3 regions of the Azospirillum brasilense genome follow, and region 1 is predicted to be linked to each of the others. Evidence: riboswitches for the same ligand, from Rfam matches in the RefSeq annotation. Region 1 holds a riboswitch; each other region holds the start of a gene.

Region 1 (2,259 bases):
GACGAGAAGCTGCAGGGTGATCAAGGCTGGCTCACTTCACCATCCCGGTCACCACACCGGTCACATTGTCGTAGCGCTTGGCGATCGCCGGCACGCGCGAGGCGCCGTCGTAGCAGACGATCACCGCGGAATGCGCCATGTTGCCCTTGCCGTCCGACTTGTAGGTCATGGCGAGGCCCTGGTGGGTCCCGGCGGACAGGACCTTGCGCACCGCATCCGCGCTGTCCGCACCGCCCTGCACCGCCCCCAGCACCATGCGGATGCCGTCATACTGGCCGAGCGCGAAGGCGTCGGGCTCCGCGTTGAAGGCGGCGCGGTAGGCGGCGGTGAAGGCCTCCACCTCCGGGCTGCCGCCGGAGATCGGCGAGGCCGCCGTCTCGGCGCAGACGCCCTTCAGCTCGGCCGGCTCCAGAAGCGCCGCGGTGCTCGGCTGGTGCATGGCGGAGCCGGCGACGATCGGCACCGCCACCCCGTTGGCCGCCGCCTGCCGGATGAACAGGGCGGTCGGGCCGGAATGCAGATGCAGCACCAGCACGTCGGGCTTGGCGGCCAGCGCCTTGGTCAGGACCGGCAGCAGATCCTTGGCGGCGGGGTCCACCCCCTCCTCGAACACCGGCTCGACGCCGAGCTTCTTGAAGGCCTGCTCCAGATGGGCCTTGCCGCTCTGCCCGTAGGCCGTCGTCTGGTAGATCACCGCCGGGCGCTTCTTCCCCAGCTCCTCCGCCACGTAGCGGGCGTGGGCCTCCTTGGTCACCGCGTCGCCGGGGAAGAAGCGGAAGACCCAGGGGTTGCCCTGCTCGGTGATGCTTGCCGTACCCGACACGGTGACCAGCGGAATTTTGTAGTCCTGGGCCAGCGGCAGCATCGCCAGCATCTGCGTGCCCAGCATGCTGGCCGCCACCGCCGTGACCTTGCCGCCCGCCGCACGCTCCAGCGCCGTAACGGCGGCCTCCGGCGAGGTGCCGGTGTCGATCACCTCCGACCGCACCGCCACACCCGCGGGCGCGTCCTTCAGCGCCAGGACGGCGCCGTTGCGCTGGCTCGTCCCCTCCAGCGACAGGAAGCCGGTCAGCGGCACCAGCACGGGGACCGAGGCCTCACCGGCCAGCGCCGCGCCGTGGGGGACCGACGCCGAAAAGACCGCCGAAAAAGCCGTTGCCGAGAGGATGGAAAGGAAGCGCCGCATGGATGTGTCTCCTCCTGCCCGGCGAAGAACCGCGCGAGGACGAGGAGGCCGGGAGGATAGCGGCGGCACAGCCTCGAACGCTTGGCTCCCTTCGCTGGCATGACCCAGATCAGGTTCGATGGGTGTGGTCTCAGCCCGCCTTGCGGCAGGCACCCCAGCCGTTCGTGTGCACAGTGTGAGGCCGGCGCCCGGCTGTCAAGCGGCGGCCCGGCGCCTTTTCACAATTTTGCAACGCAACAGACACCGGAAAGTCGCGCTTCCCGTGGTTCCTTCCGCCGCCCCCGGCCCGCGCCGGACCGTCGTCCCAACCGGAAAGTCGTCACGAAGCATGCGGCCCACCCCGTCGCACAGCACCGTCACCCTGCACCCCTTCGCCACGGCGCGGGGCGGCTGCGGGTTGTGCGCCGTCCTGTCGGGGCGGGTCGACCACGCCGCCCTGCCCGGCCTGACGCCCCTGCTCCGCCGCGTCGCCGACGCGCGGGCCTTGACCCTGTGCGTCGATCTGGGACGGGTGGAGGTCCTCGATTCCTGCGGCATCGGCATTCTGCTGGCGCTCCGCAACGCGGTGCTCGACCGCGGCGGCGCCATCGCCTTCGAGAATCACCCGCCGCGAATCCGGCGGGTGCTGGAGCGCAGCCGGATCATCGCGCTGACCGGCCCGCCGCTCTCCCAAAATGATTGCTCGGCGCTTCCCGCCGCCGCCTGACCCGTCAGCCGCCGCGGCGCAGCGTTTCCCGATAAAGGATGTAGAGACCGCTGGCGATGATGATCCCCGCCCCGGCCAGCACGGTGGGGGTCGGCACGTCGCCGAAGACCAGGAAGCCGAGCAGGGTCGCCCAGATCATCCCCGTGTACTCGAAGGGTGCGACCACCGCGGCGCGGCCCAGACGGAAGGCCTGGGTCATCAGCACCTGCGCCGCCCCGCCCAGCGTGCCGACCAGGAGCATCAGCCCAAGGTCGAAGCCGCCCGGTTGCACCCAGTCGGGGATCGCCGCAACGCCGCTCACCACCGTGGTGGTCAGCAGCAGATAGACGACGATGGCCGTGTTGCTCTCGGTCCGCGACAGGCCGCG
Region 2 (2,259 bases), on a different replicon from region 1:
CTCCACCCCCGCATCCTCGGTCAGGATGGCCGACGCGCAGTTGAAATGGGCCAGATCGTGATGGACCAGAACGCCGACGCTGCCGCGCGGCACCTCCTGCCCGGTCAGCGGGTTGATGACCCGGCTGCGGATCCAGTGCGGGCCGGACTTCACCGACGGGCAGGCCTCGTTGCCGTCGTCGTAGAACTGGGTGCTCAGCTCGGTCATGCCGTACATGTTGATGCACAGCCGGCGCGGCACGCCGAAGGTCGCGGACAGGCGGCTGTAGAACTCCTCCGCCGCCATCTCGCGCGACTGGCCCTTGAAGCCGCCGGTGTCGAGGATGCGGCTGCCCGCCGGCAGGGCGAAGCTCCGCCCCCGCTCGGCCAGCGCGTCCATCAGATGCACGACGCTGAAGCTCGCCCCCAGCAGGGCATAGGGTTCGCCGGTTTCCTCGGCGCGGGACAGCTCGGCGATGGCCCCGTCCACGTCCAGCCCGGCGTCGGAGACGAAATAGCGGCTCTCCGCCGTCCCGAACGCGCTCCTGGCCAGCGCCAGATAATGGGCGAGCGAGGAGTTGGGCATCGCCTGCTCGGTCGGGAACAGGATGCCCATGCGCAGCCGGTCAAACTCGCCCATGAAGCGGCGGCGGAAATTGACGGTCATGGAGCGGTCGTAGACCGCCAGCGTCGGGTGGTGGCTCTTTCCCCGCACGCCCTTGGTCGTGCCGCTGGTCATGAAGACGTGCGGGCATTCCTCCGGCGGGCGTCCGCTCAGCGTCAGGTCCTTGAAGGCGCTGATCGGCACGGCGGGCACGTCGCGCCAGCTCTTCACCGTGCGCAGGGTGCGCGCCCGCTGGGTGGCGAAGCGGCGGTAGGGGGCGTTGGTCTCGAACTGGTGGGCGAAGACGGCGAGCGCCATGCGGTTGAACGCCTCCTCGTCCGCCTCTCCGGCGGCGATGAAGGCCAGCAGCTCTTCGACAAGTCGGGCTTCGGTCACGTCCGCACACACCTTTTGCAGCGCCAACAAACTGCTGCCGGGACAAGCGGTGTCTGGATGGAATGGGGGTACGCCGTGCCGCCCTTCAGTCCCGTCCCTACGCCGGTATGACCCGGATCAGGTTCGATGGGTCACCGCGTTGTCCGGATGAAAGCGCCGGACCGGCGGAGTCTCAGCCTCCTAGCGAGGCCCCCAGGGAACACTTCGCAAGCTAAGGGACCGGCCCCCGCCCGTCAAGGAGGTCGGGCTAACGAACGGAGGCATTGCCTTTGGAGCCCCTCTCCCGTCCCGGGAGAGGGAAGGGGCCCACGCGAAGCGTGGGAAGGGTGAGGGTACCGCCGAGAATCAGCGCCTTGATCCTTGCATGACCCTCACCCGCCCGCTCCGCGGGCCCCCTCTCCCGGGACGGGAGAGGGATTTGACGTCGAATGCGACGCCCCCGCCCGTCAAAGGAGGACCGGCGCTCCGCCCGTGGCAGCCCCACAACCGGCGTGATAGGATCCGCGCCCGCGGGCGGCCGACGCCGGCGGCAGAACGGGGAACGGCATGGTGAGGATCGAGGACTGCACGCTGGTGTTCGCCGACACGGCGAACCACGCCCTGGTCGAGATGGCCATCCGGGACAGCATCGCCGCCTGCCGCTTCTCCAGCGTCCTGCTGCTCTCCGACCGCGACCCGAAGATCCCCGGCGTCGATTTCCACCGCATCGCCCCGATCAACGACATCGACGATTATTCGGACACGATCAACGTCCGCCTGCGCCGGCTGGTGACGACGGGCCATGTCCTGGTCGCGCAGTGGGACGGCTTCATCGCCGATCCGCAGGCCTGGACGGAGGAGTTCCGCGCCTTCGACTACATCGGCGCCCGCTGGGGCTGGTACGACGACGGTATGACGGTGGGGAACGGCGGCTTCTCCCTGCGCTCCGCCGCCCTGCTCGACCGGCTGCGCGACCTACCCTTCGAGGCCGGCATTCCCGAGGACCACGTCATCTGCCGGACCGAGCGCCCGGCGCTGGAGAAGGCCGGCATCCGCTTCGCCCCGGAGGCCGTGGCCGACCGCTTCGCCTTCGAGCGGACGCCGGTGCCGGGGCCGGCCTTCGGCTTCCACGGCCTGTTCAACTTCGGCAAGGTGCTGGGCGACCGCGCGCTGGAGGAGCGGATCGAGGTCATGGACGGCCCGCTCCTCGACAGGCGGGAGTACACGGACCTGATGACCAGCCTCGCGCTGTCCGGACGCAAGGCGCCCTTCGCCTCCATGGTCCGCAAGCTGGTGGCGCGG
Region 3 (2,259 bases), on a different replicon from region 1:
CGCCGGCCGCCTGATGCAGCGCGATCTGGTGGCGGTGCCGCAGTTCTGGACGGTGGGCAAGACCATCGACTATGTCCGAGCCGCCACCGACGAGCTGCCGGAGGACTTCTACGACATCTTCGTCGTCGATCCGATGCACCGGGTGGTCGGGGCGGTGCCGCTGTCGCGCCTGCTGCGCCAGAAGCGGTCGGTGCGCATCGCCGATCTGGTGACGGAGGAGGTCGACACCATCCCCGCCACCATGGACCAGGAGGAGGTGGCGAATCTGTTCCGCCAATACGCCCTGGTCTCCGCCCCGGTGGTGGACGCCGGCGGGCGGCTGATCGGCGTCATCACCGTCGACGACGTGGTCCACATCATCGACGAGGAGGCCGAGGACGACATCGGCAAGCTGGGCGGCGTCGGCGACACCTCGATCTACCGCTCGGTATTGGAAACCTCGCGCTCGCGCATTTCCTGGCTGGGGCTGAACCTGTTCACCGCCTTCGCGGCGGCCGGCGTCATCTCGCTGTTCGAGGCGACCATCGAGCAGATCGTGGCGCTGGCGGTGCTGATGCCGATCACCGCCTCGATGGGCGGCAACGCCGGGACGCAGACGCTGACCGTGGCGGTGCGCGCCCTGGCGACGCGCGAGCTGTCGTCCTCCAACGCGCCCCGCGTGGTGGGGAAGGAGGTGCTGGTCGGGCTGCTCAACGGCGCCGTCTTCGCCACGCTGGTGGGGGCCATCGCCGCGACGTGGTTCGAGCCGATGATCGGCCTCGTGATCGGCTGCGCCATGGTCATCAACCTGTTCGTCGCCGGGCTGTGCGGCGTGCTGATTCCCATCGGGCTGGACCGGCTGGGCGTCGATCCGGCGGTGGCGAGTTCGGTCTTCCTGACCACCATGACCGACGTCATCGGGTTCCTGTCCTTCCTGGGGCTGGCGTCGCTTTTGTTGTTGTAACCAACGAAAAGGGGCTTGCCAAAGGCGGCCCTCTTCCGGATGATCCGGGCATTGGCTGGGGTGCCGTGCGGGATGAGCCCGCGCGGCTGAGATCACACCCATCGAACCTGTCTGGATAATGCCAGCGAAGGGAGCCGCCGCATGGTATCCGCGCCCTCATTTCACTCCGATTCCGCTCTTTCCGTTTCTGGAGGGCCCTCCGTCGCCGTGGTCGGCGCCGGTGTGATCGGCCTGTCCATCGCCTGGAGACTGGCCGCCGCCGGCTGCCGGGTCGAGGTCTTCGACCGCGGCGCCGCCGGCCGGGGCGCCAGCCACGCCGCGGGCGGGATGCTCGCCGCCTGTGTGGAGACAGAACCCGGCGAAGAGAGCCTTCTGCCGCTGACCCGCGCCTCGCAGAACCTGTGGCCCGCCTTCGCGGCGGAGCTGGAGGCCGCCTCGGGCATGGCGGTGGACCTGCGCACCGAAGGCACGATGGTCATCGCGCTGAACGCCGACGACGCGGCCAAGGTGCGCTTCCTGCACGACTTCCAGACCAAGCTCGGCCTGCCGGTGGAATGGCTGAGCGGGGCGGAGGTGCGGCGGCGCGAGCCCTATCTCCAACCCGGCGTGGCCGGCGCGTTGTTCTGCGCCGGCGACCATCAGGTGGACAATCGCAAGGTTGCCGCTGCCCTGCACGCCGCCGCCCTGCGCGCCGGCGCCGTGGTCCATGAGTACGCCGAGGTGTCCCGCATCGAGATCCGCGGCGGCCGGGCCGTCGGCGTCCAGGTCGGGGACCGGCTTTTCGAGGCCGATCAAGTGGTTCTGGCCGCCGGGGCGTGGTCGGGCTGGATCGACGGGCTGTCCCCGGCGGTGCGTCCGCCGGTGCGTCCGGTGAAGGGGCAGATGCTCTGCTTGCGGATGGACGCCCGGCTGCCGCTGCTGCGCCATGTGGTGTGGACCCCCGGCACCTACCTGATCCCGCGGCTGGACGGACGGCTGCTGGTCGGCGCCACGACGGAGGAGCGCGGTTTCGACGACCGCCTGACCGCCGGGGGCCAGTTCGCTCTGCTGGAGGGGGCATGGCGCGCCCTGCCGGGCATCGCCGAACTGCCCATCGAGGAGGCGTGGGCCGGCTTCCGTCCGGGCACCCGCGACGACGCCCCGATCCTCGGCCTCTCGGAGGTGGAGGGGCTGGTCTACGCCACCGGGCACCACCGCAACGGCATCCTGCTGACCCCGGTCACCGCGGATTCGGTGGCGCGGCTGATCCTGACCGGGGAGGCCGATCCGGTGATCCGCCCCTTCGCGCTCGACCGCTTCGCCCAGCCCAAGGGGGC

The links. A riboswitch is a leader RNA that binds a small molecule or an ion and turns the genes downstream of it on or off. The one in region 1 is predicted to bind thiamine pyrophosphate.
Region 2: it holds a riboswitch for thiamine pyrophosphate, as region 1 does, so the genes downstream of both, D3869_RS19885 (long-chain fatty acid--CoA ligase) here and D3869_RS12510 (ABC transporter substrate-binding protein) in region 1, are expected to answer to the same signal.
Region 3: it holds a riboswitch for thiamine pyrophosphate, as region 1 does, so the genes downstream of both, thiO (glycine oxidase ThiO) here and D3869_RS12510 (ABC transporter substrate-binding protein) in region 1, are expected to answer to the same signal.

What each region holds. Positions count from the first base shown of each region.
Region 1 is NZ_CP032345.1:2,626,447-2,628,705, reverse strand. It holds gene D3869_RS12515 (branched-chain amino acid ABC transporter permease) at 1-24, opposite strand, end outside; gene D3869_RS12510 (ABC transporter substrate-binding protein) at 32-1,186, opposite strand; TPP riboswitch at 1,256-1,353, opposite strand; gene D3869_RS12505 (STAS domain-containing protein) at 1,515-1,892, shown strand; gene D3869_RS12500 (DMT family transporter) at 1,897-2,259, opposite strand, start outside.
Region 2 is NZ_CP032346.1:1,290,408-1,292,666, reverse strand. It holds gene D3869_RS19885 (long-chain fatty acid--CoA ligase) at 1-978, opposite strand, end outside; TPP riboswitch at 1,055-1,183, opposite strand; gene D3869_RS19880 (DUF5672 family protein) at 1,525-2,259, shown strand, end outside.
Region 3 is NZ_CP032348.1:312,306-314,564, forward strand. It holds gene mgtE (magnesium transporter) at 1-943, shown strand, start outside; TPP riboswitch at 990-1,093, shown strand; gene thiO (glycine oxidase ThiO) at 1,085-2,259, shown strand, end outside.